Regions from separate parts of the Streptomyces marokkonensis genome, predicted to be linked through region 2. Evidence: riboswitches for the same ligand, from Rfam matches in the RefSeq annotation. Region 2 holds a riboswitch; each other region holds the start of a gene.
The links. A riboswitch is a leader RNA that binds a small molecule or an ion and turns the genes downstream of it on or off. The one in region 2 is predicted to bind cobalamin.

Region 1 (6,100 bases), on a different contig from region 2:
CGAACAGCCGGGCGCGGAACCGGGCCACGTCCAGACCCATGGTGGTCGCCGCTTCTTCGCCGGCCAGCAGCAGGTTCAGGTTGCGGGCCTGCGCCATGAGGACGCCGACACCGAGCAGCAGGGCGGTGCTGGGCAGCCACAGCGTGCCCCAGTTGACCCCGCCCAGGCCGCCGAGGGTCCAGGCGAGGACCGCGCGGGCCTCGTTGCCCCGGTCGGTGGTGAGCAGCAGCAGATCGAGGACGGCCGTGAGCACCGCCGCGATCGCCACCCCGGACAGCACCAGCCGCGATGAGGTGATGCGTCCGCCGGTGCGGGCGGTGGCGTACACGAGCAGGAGTGCGCCCAGGGCGCCCACGAAGGCGGCCACCGACAGGGAGAGGGGCCCGAAGAGGGTGACGCCGAACACGATCACCGAGACCGCGCCGAGCGACGCCCCGGAGGAGACGCCGAGCAGGTACGGCTCTGCGAGAGGGTTCCGCACCAGGGCCTGCAGCGCGGTGCCGATCACCGCCAGGCCGGCGCCGGTGACCGCACCGAGCAGCACCCGCGGCGCCCGCACGTCCACCACGATGGTCTCCCGGGCTCTTGACCAGTCCGGTTCCTGCCAGTCGGCGCCCAGCGCGTGCGTCACGATGCCCCACACCTGGCCCGGCGGTACATGTACGGAGCCGATCGCGAGGCCCGCCGTGGCGGAGACGACGAGCAACGCGGTGAGCACCAGCAGTGTGACGGCCAGCCGCGTACGGCCTGTTCCCGAGCCGGTGGCGTCTTGCCGTTGCACCGTCCGTTCGGCGTGCGCGCCGGTGGCGGCCTGAGTCACCGGAAGCTCTTCGGGTGCAGCCCGCGGGCCAGGTCCTCGACCGCGTAGGCCGAGCGGATGCCGACCAGGGTGGCGGTCAGCGGCAGGACGACGAACCGCTTGTTCCTGACGGCGGGTACGTCGGCGAGCGCGGGCTGGGAGAGCAGGAACTTCTTCTTCTCCTCGACGCTTTCGGCACCGGCGTAGTCATAGATGGCGATGACTTCCGGCTTGCGCTCGACGACCTGCTCCCAGGAGACGTCACCGAAGACGTCGTCGAGGCCGGTGAAGACGTTGTCGCCGCCGGCCAGCCGGATCAGTTCGGTGCCCAGGCTCTTGCCGCCCGCGGTGAAGGCGCTTTTGTCGCCGCTGTCGTAGACGAAGACGGGCACCTCGGGCTCGCCTTCGACCTTGCCGGCGGCCTTGCCGACGCGGCCTTCGAGGTCGGCGACCAGTTCGTCGGCCCGGTCCGGGACACCGAAGATCGTGCCGATGGTGCGGATCTCGGCGTAGGTGTCCTTCATCGTCACCCGCTTATCGCCGCAGTACTCGCGATTGAGGTAGGTGTCGATGCCGACGTCGGCGAACGCCTCGCGGGAGCGGCCCTCGTTCTCGTCGAAGGCGCTGCCGTAGCCGCCGAGGACGAGGTCGGGTTCGGCGTCCAGGACGGTCTCGAAGGACGGTTCCCTCTCCGCCAGTTCCGGGACGGACTCGTAGTCCTTCTTCAGCTCGGGCAGGACGGCGGAGTCGGGGAAGGCCGTTCCGACCAGGCGGTCCTTCAGGCCGAGGGCGAGCATGAGCTCGGCCGGGTGCTGGTGGATGGTGACCACCCGCGACGGCGGCCTGTCGTACGTCGTCTTCACACCGCAGTTGTCGATCGTGACCGGGAAGCCCGCGGGCACGGCCGCGCCGGCCTTCGCGTCCCCACGGCTCTCGTCGGACGAACCGCAGCCGGCGGTCAGCAGCACTGACGTGAGAGACACGGCAGCGGCCGTGGCACGAAGGAACCCGCGCGTGCGGGCAGGGGTGAACAGCTGGGACACGTGAAGCCTCCTGGAGTCCGCGCTCCTTGGGACGGGCCCGCGACGGACCAGTGTCCTGACTCCCGGATCGACGTTCCCTCCGCCTTCCCGCGCCGTGCGCAGTGGCATGTCGGAGGGGCGCTCCCCGGTCACAGTGGCGGGACCGTGCCGGATTCGCACCGGCTTCCTGTCTCCCGTCGCGGCGATGACCAGGTGATCCTACGTTCCTCCGAGCCGGCGGCGAAAGGGCGTGCGGGCCGGCCGTACGCCCCGCGCCTTCGGCACGCTTCGCGCGGTGGGGTGCGTCCCGCCCCGCCGGTTCCGGACAGCCGTGCGTGTCCCGCTGTGACCGCGAGGAACAGCGCCGTGACGGCCGCGAACAGCCGGCCGGGCGAGGGCAGGACGAATGGTCCGGCGATGGGCGGGCCGACCGCCGTCCCGGCGTTGAGTGTCGCGTTGCCCGCCGACAGGAACGCCGGACGGCGCTCGTCGTCGACGCCGTGCACGAGGTACGCCTTGTTGGCGGGCAGGTGGAGCGCGACACCGCAGCACGTCAGGACCAGCGCCCGGATCGCGAGGACCGGGTACCAGGCGGGTGTTCCCGGCATGTCGGCGAGCCGGTCGAGCCCATTGACGCCGGTGAACACCCCGGGGGCGGCAGGGTAGCCGAGAACAGAGGCGAGGGCCGGACCGCCGGGGCAGTCCGCGTCCATCGGACCGGGGCGGCGACCGAGCGCGGACTCGATCATCGCCTCGTACGCGTTGACGCCGAGCACCCGGCACAGACCCTCCCCGACCAGCGCACCCCCGATGCGGGGATTGACCTCCACCACTTCCGGGCCGTCGGCGGTCAGCACGAACTCCACGTGAGCGAACCGGTCGGTGCAGTCGATGGCGGCGAGCACCCGATCGAGCCGGCTCTCCAGCGATGTCCGCGTGTCCCCTGTGCAGGTGTCGTGGCGGCTCTGGCTGGATATCACCTCTGAGGATCGCTGCCCCATCAGCCAGACTTGCTGCCTCACGACACATGCGCACCGCTGCCGCGGTGGCCCGTGCCCGGGAGGCCCCTGATGACGTCAGAAGCGAGGCCGGACGAAGACGGGGCAGAAGCGCCGCCCGGGCGGGGACGGCCCCCCGGGGACCGCGTCGCGCTGCGCGGCGATCTGCGCTCCGCCCTGCCGGACGCCTCCGCGGCGGTGGTGGTCACGGCGCTCGTGTTCGCGTTCTTGTGGGCGCGCATGGAGTCGGGTGCTTCGGACACCGTCGCGGTCATGCCGTTCATGGACGATGCCGGCACCTACTGGATGTACCTGCTCAGCCAGGCGTTCGGATGGTCGGGACTGCTGTGGGCCTGGGGCACGGTCATGCTCGGTCTGCTGCTGTCGGGGCCACGCCCTGCCCGGCTGCCGGTCTCCCGGCAGGTACTGGAGCGCTGGCACCGCACCACGAGTCTGACGACGATGGCGCTGATGTTCGCCCACGCGCTCATGTTCGCGGCGGAACTCGTGCGCTACGAGACGAAGGTGGACTGGGCCGAGCGGCTGTGGGTGGGCTTCGCCGACAGCTTCGTCCCTGGCTGGTACGACTCCGGAACCGGCCGGATCGCCATCCCGCTCGGGCAGGGCGCCCTGTACCTGGCGATTCCGCTGGGGCTGCTGTTCTACGTCCGGCACCGCATCGGAGCGAACACCTGGCGGCGGCTGCACCGTTTCGTGATCGTCGTCTACGTGCTGAGCGTGTGGCATACGCTCCTGTACGGAACCAACGTCTGGTACGGGGAATGGCCGCGCACTGTCCTGTGGCTGCTGCAAGTACCCGTCGCGGGGCTGCTGTTGCTGCGTCTGCTGAGACCTGCCCGGCGGGCTGAACGGCTGGGCTCGCCGAAGGGAGGCATGGGCGCGGCCCGCCCGGCCTGGTGGGCGCGTGCGGTCGGACGCGTCGTCGCCGGAGCCGTCATCGTCGGGTTGGTCATCGTGGTGGTGTCCGGCCGCGACGGCGGACGGGACCGCCCGACCCATCCGCCCGCGACGGCCCCGCACTCCCAGGAGACGGACTGAGGGCCGGCACCGGTCGGTTGGCACGGCGTCCCGGGGTGGGATGATGTCCGGCGACAAGGCGACGGCGGAACGAGGAAGCCGGTGTGAAACCGGCGCGGTCCCGCCACTGTGATCGGCGAGCGCGTCCCGACAGGCCACTGCCCGGCAGCGGGCGGGAAGGCCGGGACGAGCATCGACCCGAGAGCCAGGAGACTCACGCGGTCGCCTCCTCGACGGACCACCGGGGCGGAGCTCCCCGGAGAGAGGGACGGCACCGCATGCTCGCAACGCCGACCGGACGAACGACTCACGACGCGAGGGCCGAAGCGGGGGCCGGCAAGGTGCCGTGCCGCATCGTCGTGTGCCGCGACTGCTGCTGCGGCAGCCCCAAAGTGACCGGCGTCGACCACACGGCCCAGACCGAACGCCTGCGCACCGCGGCACCGGTACGCGTCTCCGACTGCCTCGACGTCTGCGACCAGGCCAACGTCATCGTCGTACTGCCTTCAGCCGAGGGCAGGGTGGCCGGTGCCCGTCCCGTCTGGCTGGGGCTGGTCAACGACCCGGACGCGACCGAGGACATCGCCGCCTGGGCACGCGCGGGCGGCCCCGGCGTGGCACCGTTGCCGGACATCCTCGACCTGTACGCCATCACGCCGCCGCGGCGACGGCGTACGGCCTCCTGACCGTACGGACGGAAGCCGGAGGGAGGACAAAAGCCGTGCACGGAGCCCGGGCCTCGACGGCGTCCGTTGCCGCCGCCCTGCACGACGTGGCCGGCCTCGACGGCTTCTTCGCCCTGCAGGTCGGCGGACCGGACGACGGCTGGCATCCGGTCGCCCGCTCCTATGCCGCGGGTTTCACCGACCTCGCCGCAGCCGTCGCACGCCGCCACCGCACTCCGGAGCCACGCGTCGCCGTATCCATCGCCCAGCTCGGCCACGCCGCCCGCCTCTGGTCACCGGCACTCGCCTGCGTCGTCCTGCACGGGATCGTCCCCGACCTGGAGGGACTGCAGCGGGCCGAAGACGGACCGGCTCTCCGGGTGCCCCGCCCGGACGGCTGGTACGCCGACCGGCTCGATGACGGTCCCGTCCGCGTCCTGTACGAGCAGGTGACGGATCATCTGTCGGCACTGGCCGACGGACTGCGCGTCAAAGTCGCCCCGCGTCTGCTGGACGGCAATTCGGCGTCGGCGCTCGCCGGGGCGGCCCACGCCCTGCACACACTCCGTCCCGCCGAACGCGGACCGCTCACCGGCCTCACGACCGCGCTGCTGAACACCGGACGCCTGTCGGGCACCGGTGTACTCGTCCGCCCCGACCTCGTGTTCCGCCGCCGGAGTTGCTGCCTCTACTACCGTGCGCCGAACGGCTTGAAGTGCGGTGACTGCGGGCTGGCCGGAGGTGTGCCGCGGTGAGGTACCGCTGTCTCCGCCCGGCCGACGGGGCGGACGGGGCGGACGGGGCGGACGGAGGAGGCTGTGGCACACCTTGGTCACGACGGCGCTGTGGCACGGGGACGGGACGCTTGTGGTGTCCCGGCCCACCGCGTTCCTCGGTCAGAAAGCGGACAGCTCACTGCGGGCGGCGGCGACCAGGTTCTCCAGGGAGGCGCGGGTCTCGGGCCAGGCGTGGGACTTGAACACCGCAGGTGCACCCGGCGTACGACGTCACCGGTCCGTTCGAAGGATCCGGGCCGGCCGGTGCCGGTGTCTTTGACCGCGGGAAGTCGCAAGGCGTCCTGGGCGGCGGGCACCCTCGGAACTCTGCTCGGCGCGGGAGTCCTCCCGCCGCCGTGCACGCGCTGACTACCGGCGCGGTGCCGGTGGGTTCACTCGTCCTCGGCGATGCTCTTCATCGCCTTCCAGCCGTGAGTGACGCCGAGGAGGCATGAGGACCTTTTTTAAATACGGTACGGTGCGTATTGAATAAGGATACGCACGGAACCGCGCGGGAACGACCCGGCCTCCGCTGCTCGGGGCGCCCCGTACGCCGTGCCCACTCATCCGAGATCGGAGTCAGCACCGTGACCGACACGTACTACGACCTCGGCGACCATCGCCGCACCGTCACCACGTCCTCGCCGCAGGCACAGGTGTGGTTCGACCGTGGCCTGCTGTGGGCGTACTGCTTCAACTTCGAGGAAGCCGCGCGCTGTTTCGAGAAGGCTGTCGTCGAGGACCCCGAGTGTGCGATGGCCCACTGGGGGATCGCCTTCGCCAAGGGCCCCAACTACAACAA
Region 2 (6,100 bases):
CATCTTCTCCGGCTCGTCGAATCCCTCGCCGGTCAGCAGCACCGTGTCCGACAGGAAGCGCGCCAGGTGCGTGAGGTTGGCGGGCCCGCCCTCGACGAGGTAGCGCAGCGCTTCGGCCACCACCCCGGCCGGCACCGACGACTCGGCCATCAGCTCGGCGTCCGGCACGCTTTCGCCGCCCAGCAGGACGGTCGGGACACCGGCGGCCTTCAGCGCGGCGAGCCCGTCCTCCCAGGCGCGCTTGCCGCCCAGCAGACGTACGACGGCGATGTCCGCGCCGTCGAGGAGCGCGGGCAGCTCCTCCGTCACGTCGACCCGGGTCGGGTTGCCGATCCGGTAGGCGGCGTCCGACGCGCGGGCCGCCAGCAGGTCCGTGTCGGCGGTCGACAACAACAACACTGTGCTCATGCGGGCGCTCCCGGTGGAATGAAGGGCAGTCCTTGTGGCGCGCCGGACTCGATGAGCCGCCACAGCGCGTCCGTGTCCGCGTGCTGTTCGATCAGGTCGCCGAGCCGGTCGAGCTGTTCCTCGCGCAGTGCGGCGAACGAGGTGTCGGGGGCCGGCACGAAGCGGCGGCCCGCGGCGGCGGCCACCTCGCGCAGGAACGCCCGCCGGAAGCCGTCCGACTCCAGCGAGCCGTGCCAGTGCGTGCCCCAGGTCTGGCCGACCCGGCAGCCCTCCGGGCTGTGTCCTTCGTCATCGGAGATGAAGGCCTCTCCGCCGAGGACCTCGGCGACCCCGTGGTGGATCTCGTACCCCTCTACGCGCTCGCCGAGGGCCTTTCCCATCGGGCGGGTGAGGGTCTTCTCGCGGGCGAACCGGACCCGCACGGGCAGCAGTCCGAGCCCGTCGACGAGCCCGGCACGCGACTCGACCTCGTCCTCGATGTGCTCGCCGAGCAGCTGGTAGCCGCCGCAGACGCCCAGCACGGGCCGCTGCTCGGCGGCCCTGCGGACGAGGGCGTCCGCCAGCCCCCGCTCCCGCAGCCACTCCAGCGCCCGCACCGTCCCGCGCGTGCCCGGCACGACCACGAGGTCCGCGTCCGCGAGCTCCTCCGGCCGGTCCACGAAGCGCACCACGACACCCGGTTCGGCGGCCAGCGCGTCCACGTCCGTGAAGTTGGACATCAGAGGGACGGCGCAGACGGCGACCCGCAGCACGTCCTCGCCGACGGGCGACGCGACGGCGGACTCCCGCACGGTCCCGCGCAGAGACACCCGCAGCCCGTCCTCCTCGTCGATACCGAGCCCGTGCCGGAAGGGCAGCACTCCGTACGTCCGCCGCCCGGTGAGGCCGTGGAGCATGTCGAGGCCCGGTTCCAGCAGCGACACGTCGCCCCGGAACTTGTTGACGAGGAACCCGGCGACCAGCGCCTGATCCTCGGGCGACAGCAGCGCCACCGTGCCGAAGAAGGAGGCGAAGACGCCCCCGCGGTCGATGTCGCCGACGACGAGGACGGGAAGTCCGGCACCCCGGGCGATCCCCATGTTCACGATGTCGGTGCGGCGCAGGTTGATCTCGGCGGGACTGCCCGCCCCCTCGCAGATCACCGCGTCGTACGTGCTCCGCAGCTCGGCCAGACAGTCGAGGACCGTGCCGAGCAACCGCTGCTGCCGGCCGCCGTGGTAGCCGCGGGCGCTCATCTCACCGACCGCCCGGCCGAGCAGCACGACCTGACTGCTGCGCTCGCCGCCCGGCTTGAGCAGCACCGGGTTCATCAGCGCGGTCGGCTCCACCCGGCATGCCTGGGCCTGCATGGCCTGCGCCCGCCCGATCTCGGCGCCCTCGCGGGTGACGAAGGAGTTGAGCGACATGTTCTGCGCCTTGAAGGGCGCGACCTTGACGCCCTGACGCACCAGCCAGCGGCAGATCCCGGCGGTGACGACGCTCTTGCCGGCGTCGGAGGTGGTGCCGGCGACGAGGAGGCCACCGCTCATGAGTCACGTCCCTTCGTGAGCGCCCGCGTGCCCGCCCGGCGGGCCAGCAGCCGCGCGCCCGCGCACACGCCCAGCGCCAGCCAGCCCACGCGCCGGGAGAGCCTCACCGCCCGTTCGATGTCGCCACGACCGGCCCGGACGGCGCGCCCCGAGGCCCCGTTGAGGACGGGCCGGTGCTCGACCCGCCCGCCGTAGGAGAGCGTTCCGCCCAGCCGCACGCCCAGGGCGCCCGCGAACGACGTCTCCACGGGACCGGCGTTGGGGCTCGGGTGCTGTGCGGCGTCGGCGCGCCAGGCGCGTACGGCACCCCGGGGATCGCCTCCGGCCGCGGTGGCCAGGACGGCGGTCAGCCGGGCGCCCGGCCAGCCGGCGAGGTCGTCGAGCCGGGCCGAGGCCCAGCCGTAGCGGCGGTACCTGGGCGACTTGTGGCCGACCATCGCGTCCAGAGTGTTCACCGCCCGGAAGCCCACCAGCCCCGGCACCCCGGCCACGGCGCCCCACACCAGGGCGCCCACCACCGCGTCCGAGGTGTTCTCGGCGACGGACTCCACGACGGCCCGGGCGATCCCGTCGGCGTCCAGCGCCTGCGGATCCCGGCCGCACAGGTGCGGCAGCCGCGTGCGGGCCGCCTCGACGTCGCCGGCCTCCAGGGCGCGGCCGATGGCGCTCGCCTCACGAGCGAGCGAGGTGCCGCCGACGACCGACCAGGTGGCCGCGGCGGTCAGTGCGACGGAGGCGGCGGGGGAGTGGCGTACGGAGCGGGTGGCGGCCAGCCCGAGGGCGGCGACGCCACCGGCGCACACGGCGGTGTGCAGCGCGCCCCAGCCCCGGTGGTCACGCCACAGCACCCGTTCCACGGCACCGGCGGCACGGCCGAACGCGGCGACCGGGTGTCCGCGGCGTGGATCGCCGAGGAGGAGGTCACCGAGAAGGCCGGCGGCGGCGCCGTACGCGAAGACGCGTTCGGCACGCACGGTTCAACCGGCCGTGGAGAGAGGGAGACGAAGAGTGTCGCTGGTGAGCCTGGAACGGCAGCCGCGCATGGCGATGGGTCCTCACTCAGGGTGTCCGCGCCCTGGTTGGAAGAAGTACGGCGATGAGAGTTCCTGGCTCCCGGGGATCGCTCCCCGGTCACAGTGGCGGGACCGCGCCGGATTCGCACCGGGCTTCCTCTCCTGTCGCCGCATTGGCTCCGGCAGTCCACCACGCACCGTCGACACCCGTCAACCTGGCGTTGACCTGCGGTGGGGGAGTGTGCGAAGGCCCACACGCCAAAGGCGCGCGCCGGCACGGGAAAAGGCGGGGCGCGGGAGGATTGGAGTCCGTTCCGCGCCCCGCCTCACTGGTGTGCGCCGAGGGTCAGGCGTCGTTCGTGGGCCGACACGTTCGCGCGTCGGGCGGCGTTCGTGCGTCGGGCGGCGCACGTGTGTCCGACGATGCTCGTGTGTCAGGCGACGATCAGGTATATCCCGTACGCCACCGCCGCCAGGCAGGCCGCGAAGCACGCGTACGCGCCGGTGACCGCGAGGGCCGCGGAGCCGCCCTGCTCGGCGGCCCGCTCCTGGCGGGAGAGGCCGACGATGCCGAGGGTGAACAGGCCCACCAGGGCCACGGTGGCCACGAGGCTGACCCCGAAGACGGAGCCGAGAGCTGCCCAGTCGATGTCCATGGAGGTTCTTCGCTTCCTTCGTACCCGGGGCGCGGGCTCAGACGGTGGTGGTGGCCGACGGGGCCTTGGAGTCGGGCGCGGAGGCCGGGGCGGAGGCCGCCAGGTCCTCGGTCACGCCCGCCGGGGGCGGGGAGACGGCGGCCATCGCCGTGGTCACCACGCCGGACGTGTCGGGCTCGTCGGTGTCGACGACGTTGGTGTGGTCGACGACCTCGCGCCGGGAGAGCTTCCAGATGGCGGCGCTGGAGGTGACCAGGAAGACCGCGACGAGGGCGGTGCCCCAGTCACCCAGGCCGCAGACCCACTCGGCGATCGCGGCGACCAGGGCCGCGGCCGGCAGGGTGAGACCCCAGGCCACGAACATCCGGGTGGCCGTGGACCAGCGCACCACGCCGCCCTTGCGGCCGAGGCCCGCACCCATCACCGCGCCGGAGACCGAGTGCGTGGTGGAGAGGGAGAAGCCGAGGTGGGAGGAGGCCAGGATGACCGTGGCGGCGCTGGTCTGGGCGGCGAAACCCTGCTGCGGCTGGAGGTCGGTCAGCCCCTTGCCCATGGTGCGGATGATGCGCCAGCCGCCGAGGTAGGTGCCGAGCGCGATGGCGACGCCCGCGGAGAGGATGACCCACATGGGCGGGTCGGAGTCGGGGGCGAGGGAGCCGCCGGCGACCAGGGCGAGGGTGATGATGCCCATCGTCTTCTGGGCGTCGTTGGTGCCGTGGGCCAGCGAGACCAGCCCGGCGGAGGCGATCTGCCCGGCGCGGTAGCCCTTCGCGGCGGCCTTGCCGTCGGCCTTGCGGCCGAGCTTGTACGTCAGCCGTGCGCCGAGCAACGCCGCGAGGCCCGCGACGAGCGGGGCGGCGAGGGCCGGGAGGAGCACCTTGGTGACGAGCGCGTCGCCGTTGACCGCGTCGACGCCCGCCGAGGCGACCGCGGCACCGATCAGGCCGCCCATGAGGGCGTGCGAGGAACTGGACGGGAGTCCGACCAGCCAGGTCAGCAGGTTCCAGAGGATCGCGCCGACCAGGGCGGCGAAGATGACCTCGGGGCGGATGCCGGTCTCGTCGACGAGACCTTTGGAGATCGTGTTGGCGACCTCCACGGAGAGGAAGGCGCCGACAAGGTTGAGGACGGCGGACATCGCCACCGCCACCTTGGGCTTGAGCGCACCGGTCGAAATGGTCGTTGCCATCGCGTTCGCGGTGTCGTGGAAACCGTTCGTGAAATCGAACGCGAGTGCGGTTACCACCACAATCGCGAGGATCAGCGAGAAGCTTTCCATTTACCCAGGCAATCGTTCGAGGTCATTGGCGCGTCGAACGTAGGTAACCAGAGTGAACGGAAGATGAACTGGGCCGGGCGTCACGGTGACCGGAACCGGCGCTACCGCCTCCCTCTGTGTGTCCGACCCGATGCTCTCCGGAGACGTGCCTGGCAGGATCGCCGCGCCGCCGGTCCGCGGCGGCGGGACCAGGGGCGCGGGGCGCCCGGGAGGAGGCGGTGACTGTGACGTATTCGGAGGCCGGACGCGTATGCGGGGGTGCGGAACGGGTCGGGGAGGCGGCCCGGGAGGCAGCCTGGGAGGCACTCGTCGCGACGGCCCGGCGCACGGTGGCGGACGGGCTGGTGGTCGGCACGTCCGGCAACGTCTCGGTGCGCGTCGACGACACGGTGCTGGTCACCCCTTCGGGTGTGTCCTACGACCGTCTGGCCCCGGACGACATGACCGGCGTCGACCTCGACGGTCGGCAGGTGCTCGGGACTCTCGTCCCCACCAGCGAACTGCCCATGCACCTCGCCGTGTACCGCGCCAGCGACGCCCGGGCCGTCGTCCACACCCACGCCGTGCACGCGACGGCGGTCTCGGTGCTCGTCCCCGAGCTCCCGCCGGTCCACTACATGGCCGCCGCGCTCGGCGGCCCCGTCCGGGTCGCCCCCTACGCGGCCTACGGCACCGACGAGCTGGCCCGCACCGTGCTCGACGCCCTCACCGACCGCACCGGCTGCCTCCTCCAGAACCACGGCACGCTCACCTACGGCGCCTCCCTGGACCAGGCCTACGACCGCACGGCCCAACTGGAGTGGATGTGCCGCCTCTGGCTGACGGCCTCCTCGGTGCCGGGCCGCACACCGTCACTCCTGACGGAAGGCCAGCTGACGGAGGTGGCGGAACGGCTGCGGGGGTACGGGCAGCGGAGCTGAGGCAGGGCTGCCCGACCGCCGGGCCGGGGGAGTCCGGCACCCACGGGGGCGCGGTATCCGCGACCGGCGCCCGGCGACCCGTGTCCAGGGGATCCGCGATCGGCGACCCGTGTCCACGGGAACCGCGACCGGCGCCCGGCGCATACGGGATCCGATACCCCCGAATCGCGTACGGCGCGGCTTCGGGGGTACCGGGAGTCAGGACCAACCATGGTTCCCGGCCCGACCGGCGCCCCCCGGCGGAGCCCGTCACTCCCCGCCGCCCGCCCACTGGCCGCCCACGGACTCCACCAGG
Region 3 (6,100 bases), on a different contig from region 2:
CAGCACCTCGCCGACCGTGTCGCAGGACGAGCGCGGGAGTGGCCGTTCGATGTACTGGGCCTGACCGCCGTCCCGGTGCGGCGGCACGACCATGCGCCGGGCGATCCTGTTGGCGACGTCCGTGCCCTGTTCCTTGCGGACGATGTGCAGACAGGCGTCGATGCCGGCGGCGGTGCCGGCGCTGGTGATCACCGGGTCCTCGTCCACGTACAGCACGTCGGGCGTCACGGCCACCCGCGGGTACTGCCGGGCCAGCTCGGCCGCGTGGCGCCAGTGCACCGCGCAGCGCCGTCCGTCCAGCAGCCCGGCGGCGCCCAGCACGAACACCCCGGAGCACACGCTCAGTACCCGCGCGCCCCGGTCCACCGCCCGCCGCAGGGCGTCCAGCAGCTCGGGCGGGTACTCCCGGCGGGCGTAGTCGCTCCCCGCCGGGACGGCGATCAGGTCGGCGTCCTCCAGTCGGTCCAGCCCGTACGGCGTGGAGACGGAGAGCCCGCCGACATGGGTGCTCAGCGTCGGGCCCTGAGCGGACACCACCGCGAAGTCGTACCTCGGCAGGCCCTCGTCACTCCGGTCGATGCCGAAGACCTCGCAGACCACGCCGAGTTCGAAGGGATGTGCGCCGTCCATCAGTACGGCGGCCACGTTCTTCAGCATGCCGCGAGTGTGCCTCGCCAGTGGCAGGAAATCGAGGCCTTACGGCAGTCCTGCCACTCCCGGTAAGGAGTATCCGGCGCGACAGTGGTGTCATGACCGGAAACCAGACAGAAGCCCTGATCGGAATGCTCGCGACCTTCGGACTCCTCGTCCTCATGGTCCTCCCCTCGGTGATCGGCATCGTGCGCGAGAAGCGCGTCGACCGTCAGCTCAGGGAGGCCCAGGAGGGGGAGGGAGTGCGGAAGAAGACTCAGAAGTCCTCGTCGAGGTCGACGGTGCCCTCCACCGCCACCTGGTACGCCGAGGGACGCCGCTCGAAGAAGTTGGTCAACTCCTGAACGCCCTGCAGCTCCATGAAGGAGAAGGGGTTCTCGGAGCCGTACACCGGGGCGAAGCCGAGGCGCGTCAGGCGCTGATCGGCGACGCACTCCAGGTACTGCCGCATCGAGTCGGTGTTCATGCCCGGGAGGCCGTCACCGCACAGGTCGCGCGCGAACTGCAGCTCGGCCTCGACGGCCTCCCTCAGCATGTCGGTGACCTGCCGCTCGAGCGCGTCGTCGAACAGCTCCGGTTCCTCCTTGCGCACGGTGTCGACGACGTCGAAGGCGAAGGACATGTGCATCGTCTCGTCCCGGAACACCCAGTTGGTGCCGGTGGCCAGGCCGTGCAGCAGGCCCCGGCTGCGGAACCAGTAGACGTAGGCGAAGGCACCGTAGAAGAACAGTCCCTCGATGCACGCGGCGAAGCAGATGAGGTTGAGCAGGAAACGGCGGCGGTCGGCCGTGGTCTCCAGCCGGTCGATCGACTCGACCGAGTCCATCCACTTGAAGCAGAATCCGGCCTTCTCGCGGATCGAGGCGATGTTCTCGACCGCCGCGAAGGCCGCGTTGCGGTCCTGAGGGTCGGGCAGATAGGTGTCCAGCAGAGTCAGGTAGAACTGGACGTGCACGGCCTCCTCGAACAGCTGCCGGCTCAGGTACAGCCGCGCCTCCGGGGAGTTGATGTGCTTGTAGAGCGTGAGCACCAGGTTGTTCGCGACGATCGAGTCACCGGTGGCGAAGAAGGCCACCAGCCGGCCGATCAGGTGCTGCTCCTCGGGGCTCAGCTTCTCCAGGTCGGTGACGTCCGAGTGGAGGTCGACCTCCTCCACGTGCCAGGTGTTCTTGATGGCGTCCCGGTACCGTTCGTAGAAGTCCGGGTAGCGCATGGGGCGCAGCGTCAGTTCGAAGCCCGGGTCGAGCAGGTTCTTCGTGTTCTCGTTCATTACTGACAGGCCTCGCAGGACTCGGGGTTTTCCAGGGAGCAGGCGACCGCGTCGGGGGCGGGGGCGGCCTGCGCGGGGACGGTGGTCCGGGCGGCGGCGCGAGCGATGCGGGTTGCCGGGCGCGAACGCAGGTAGTAGGTGGTCTTCAGGCCCTGCTTCCAGGCGTACGCGTACATCGAGGAGAGCTTCCCGATGGTCGGCGTCTCCAGAAACAGGTTCAGCGACTGGGCCTGGTCGAGGTACGGGGTGCGGGCGGCAGCCATGTCGATCAGTCCGCGCTGCGGGATCTCCCAGGCGGTGCGGTACAGCGCGCGGACCTCCTCGGGGATCCAGCCGAAGCCCTGCACCGAGCCGTTCGCCTCGCGCAGCGCCTCGCGGGTGCGGGCGTCCCACACGCCGAGCCGCTTGAGGTCGTCCACCAGGTACGAGTTGACCTGGAGGAACTCGCCGGACAGCGTCTCGCGCTTGAACAGGTTGGACACCTGCGGCTCGATGCACTCGTAGGCGCCCGCGATGGAGGCGATGGTGGCGGTCGGCGCGATGGCCAGGAGCAGGGAGTTGCGCAGGCCGGTCGTGGCGACGCGCTGGCGCAGGGCCGCCCAGCGCTCGGGCCAGGTGGGCTCGACGCCGTAGTGGTCGGGGTGCAGCACGCCCCGGGCGGTACGGGTCTTCTCCCAGGCCGGCGCGGGGCCGCGGCGCTCGGCGAGGCCGGCGGACGTCTCGTACGCGGCGAGCATGATCCGCTCGGCGATGCGGGTGGAAAGGGTCTTCGCCTCGGCCGAGTCGAAGGGCAGGCGCAGCTGGAAGAAGACGTCCTGGAGGCCCATCGCGCCCAGGCCCACCGGGCGCCAGCGGGCGTTGGAACGCCCCGCCTGCTCGGTCGGGTAGAAGTTGATGTCGACCACCCGGTCCAGGAAGGTGACGGCGGTGCGGACGGTGGCGTCCAGGCGCTCCCAGTCGATGTCCTGGGAGTCCGGGTCCACGAACGCGCCCAGGTTCACCGAGCCCAGGTTGCAGACCGCCGTCTCCCCGTCGTCGGTGACCTCCAGGATCTCCGTGCAGAGGTTGGAGGAGTGGACGACGTGGCCCGGCTCGGCGGTCTGGTTGGCGGTGCGGTTGGCGGTGTCCTTGAAGGTCATCCAGCCCTGGCCGGTCTGCGCGAGGGTGCGCATCATGCGGCCGTACAGCTCACGGGCGGGGAGGGTCCTGCGGGCCAGACCCGCGGCTTCGGCCTCGCGGTAGGCGGCGTCGAACTCCTCGCCCCACAGGTCCGTCAGCGCGGGCACGTCGACGGGGGAGAACAGCGACCACTGTCCGTCGGTGTCCACCCGGCGCATGAACTCGTCGGGGACCCAGTGCGCCAGGTTCAGGTTGTGGGTGCGGCGGGCGTCCTCGCCGGTGTTGTCCCGCAGCTCCAGGAACTCCTCGATGTCCGCGTGCCAGGTCTCCAGGTACACCGCCGCCGCGCCCTTGCGCCGGCCGCCCTGGTTCACGGCGGCGACCGAGGCGTCCAGCGTCTTCAGGAACGGCACGATGCCGTTGGAATGCCCGTTGGTGCCGCGGATCAGCGATCCCCGGGCGCGGACACGGGAGTAGGCGATGCCGATGCCGCCGGCGTGCTTGGAGAGGCGGGCGACCTGGTGGAGCCGGTCGTAGAGGGAGTCCAGCTCGTCCTTGGGGGAGTCCAGCAGGTAGCAGGACGACATCTGGGCGTGCCGGGTCCCCGAGTTGAACAGGGTGGGGGAGGAAGGCAGGTAGTCCAGGCGGCTCATCAGCGCGTAGAGCGCGGCCACTTCGTCGAACGACCGTACGGTGTCGTCCTCGGCGAGCCCGGCGGCGACGCGCAGCAGGAAGTGCTGGGGCGTCTCGACGGGCCTGCGGGTGAGCGGGTGCCGGAGCAGGTAGCGGCTGTGCAGGGTGCGCAGCCCGAAGTAGCCGAAGCGGTCGTCGGCGGCCGGGTCGACCAGCGCGTCCAGGCGGTCCGCGTGCGACCGGACGAACTCGGCGGTGCGGTCGGCGATCAGGCCCTCGCGGTGGCCGGTGGCGACCGACTCGGTGAAGCTGGTGACGCCCTGGGAGGCGGCCTCGGCGCGGATGCCGATGGTCAGCAGCCGGGCGGCCAGCCGGGAGTAGACCGGGTCCTCGGAGATCAGACCGGCTGCCGCCTCGGTGGCGAGCTCGCGCAGCTCGGACTCGTCCGCGTGGGCGGACCGGCCGCGCAGTGCGGCGGCGGCGACCCGGCCGGGGTCGGCGCCGGGGAGGTCGGCGGTCAGCCCGGTCAGGGTCCGCAGCAGGGCGGCACCGGGGCCGTCGGACTCCCCGGTCGCCGGGGCCACCGGGGTCCTTGGGGTTGCTGAGGTCGTCACCGGGGTCGCTGAAACCGGGTCGGCTGGCGCGATGGTCACGTGGGGGCACTCCCTCGCTCGGCACGGGGCCTGGCGGAGGGCAGGGGGCAGCTCACGAGCGCACGCGGCGTCGCGTCCACCGGCCCACTCCACGAGGCCCGGACGTCATGGCACCCGGACCGGGACGGCCGGGCGCACTGTCGACAGGTCCTCGGACTGGACTCGCGCACATGAGCGCACAAGTACACCGTTGCGGGACAGTTCCGGATTCGCACCGGATTCCCCTGCGGCGACAGCGAGCATGAGCATACATCTTGTGCCGGGTTCGGCGAACGCCCCCCAGATGTTGTGTCGCGGAGGGATCGTCGAGAAGTGGTGCAGGTGTCAGAGCGTCATTTCGTAGGCGAGGAGCGTGATGTCGTCGAGCTCCGGCAGCGGGTTCCAGTCGCGGTCGGGGGTGCGGGTGAAGCCCAGTCGTGCGTAGAGACGGTGGGCGGTGCGCATGGTGCGCTGGGTCGACAGCACGACGCGCGCGCAGCGCTCGACGGCCCGGGACCGGTCGACGCAGGCCCGTACGAGGGCCTCGCCCACCCCGCGTCCGCGTGCCTCGCGGGCGACGGCGAGCATCCGTATCTCGGCCTCGCCGGTCCGGGCGACGTCGGCCATCGGGCCACCGGACGGCACGAAGGTCACGCCGCCGAGCACCCGGCCGTCCGCCGCCGCGACCAGCACCTCGGCGGCCGCCGCGCGCTTCGCCACGTCCCTCAGCTCACCGAGGTACGCGTCGTCCTCGCCGAAGTCGAGGAGGCCGTCGCGAAGATAGGCCCGCGCGGTGATCTCACCGAGGGTGCCGTACTCGTCCGTCGCCGCCTGCCGGATCACGAAGTCCATGACGCCGAGTGTGCCGGACGGGTACGACAACGGGCCGCCGGATTTCTCCGACGGCCCGCCGCGTACCGGTCGCGTACCGCAGGTCAGTGCGAGGTACCCGCCGTGGCCGGCGGCAGCTCCGTCTCGACGCCCGGGTCGCCGGCGTCCGCCGTGTAGTCGCCCGGCTTCGTCTCGTCGACGCCGTCGGGCGCCTTGAAGGCCCTCATGACGAAGGTCAGGACCACGGTGACCAGGACGTTCAGCACGAAGGCGGTGAGGCCGATGTAGCCGATCTCGCCGATGCCGGGGATCTCCTTCGAGGAGCCGCCGAAGTGCTTCTGCGTCGGCGAGGCGACACCGTACGCGGCGACCGTGCCGTAGACCATGCCGACCGCCCAGCCGCCGAGCAGCGCCCAGCGGTGGAACCAGCGGGTGAACAGGCCGCCGACCAGGGCCGGGAAGGTCTGCAGGATCCAGATGCCGCCGAGCAGCTGGAAGTTGATCGCGACCGTCTTGTCCATGCCGAGGACGAAGACCAGCGCACCTACCTTCACCAGCAGGGACGTCAGCTTGGAGACCTTCGTCTCCTGGGCCGGGGTGGCGTCCGGCTTGATGAAGTCCTTGTAGATGTTGCGGGTGAAGAGGTTCGCGGCGGCGATCGACATGATCGCCGCCGGGACCAGGGCCCCGATGCCGATCGCCGCGAAGGCCACGCCGGCGAACCAGTCCGGGAACATGTTCTCGAACAGCTGGGGGATCGCCAGCTGCCCGTTCTTCACCTGCACGCCCGCCGCGATCGCCATGAAGCCCAGCAGCGCGAGCAGGCCCAGCATCAGCGAGTACAGCGGCAGGATGGTGGTGTTGCGCCGGATCACCTCACGGCTGCGCGAGGACAGCGTCGCGGTGATCGAGTGTGGGTACATGAAGAGCGCGAGCGCCGAGCCGAGCGCCAGGGTGGCGTACG

Region 1: another riboswitch for cobalamin. It lies ahead of ABEA26_RS21985 (ABC transporter substrate-binding protein); the one in region 2 lies ahead of ABEA26_RS05405 (cobalamin biosynthesis protein).
Region 3: another riboswitch for cobalamin. It lies ahead of ABEA26_RS28965 (ribonucleoside-diphosphate reductase subunit alpha); the one in region 2 lies ahead of ABEA26_RS05405 (cobalamin biosynthesis protein).

The regions. Positions count from the first base shown of each region.
Region 1 is NZ_BAABCQ010000092.1:7,298-13,397, forward strand. Features, by position in the region: gene ABEA26_RS21980 (FecCD family ABC transporter permease) at 1-820, opposite strand, end outside; gene ABEA26_RS21985 (ABC transporter substrate-binding protein) at 817-1,842, opposite strand; cobalamin riboswitch at 1,891-2,011, opposite strand; gene ABEA26_RS21990 (hypothetical protein) at 1,971-2,843, opposite strand; gene ABEA26_RS21995 (ferric reductase-like transmembrane domain-containing protein) at 2,892-3,878, shown strand; cobalamin riboswitch at 3,905-4,093, shown strand; gene ABEA26_RS22000 ((2Fe-2S) ferredoxin domain-containing protein) at 4,136-4,543, shown strand; gene ABEA26_RS22005 ((2Fe-2S)-binding protein) at 4,579-5,277, shown strand; gene ABEA26_RS22010 (tetratricopeptide repeat protein) at 5,886-6,100, shown strand, end outside.
Region 2 is NZ_BAABCQ010000014.1:19,526-25,625, forward strand. Features, by position in the region: gene cobN (cobaltochelatase subunit CobN) at 1-408, opposite strand, end outside; gene ABEA26_RS05400 (cobyric acid synthase) at 405-1,937, opposite strand; gene ABEA26_RS05405 (cobalamin biosynthesis protein) at 1,934-2,911, opposite strand; cobalamin riboswitch at 3,019-3,156, opposite strand; gene ABEA26_RS05410 (hypothetical protein) at 3,385-3,606, opposite strand; gene ABEA26_RS05415 (inorganic phosphate transporter) at 3,644-4,885, opposite strand; gene ABEA26_RS05420 (class II aldolase/adducin family protein) at 5,110-5,805, shown strand.
Region 3 is NZ_BAABCQ010000159.1:2,661-8,760, forward strand. Features, by position in the region: gene ABEA26_RS28950 (GlxA family transcriptional regulator) at 1-657, opposite strand, end outside; gene ABEA26_RS28955 (hypothetical protein) at 750-995, shown strand; gene ABEA26_RS28960 (ribonucleotide-diphosphate reductase subunit beta) at 908-1,921, opposite strand; gene ABEA26_RS28965 (ribonucleoside-diphosphate reductase subunit alpha) at 1,921-4,326, opposite strand; cobalamin riboswitch at 4,452-4,575, opposite strand; gene ABEA26_RS28970 (GNAT family N-acetyltransferase) at 4,651-5,157, opposite strand; gene mctP (monocarboxylate uptake permease MctP) at 5,241-6,100, opposite strand, start outside.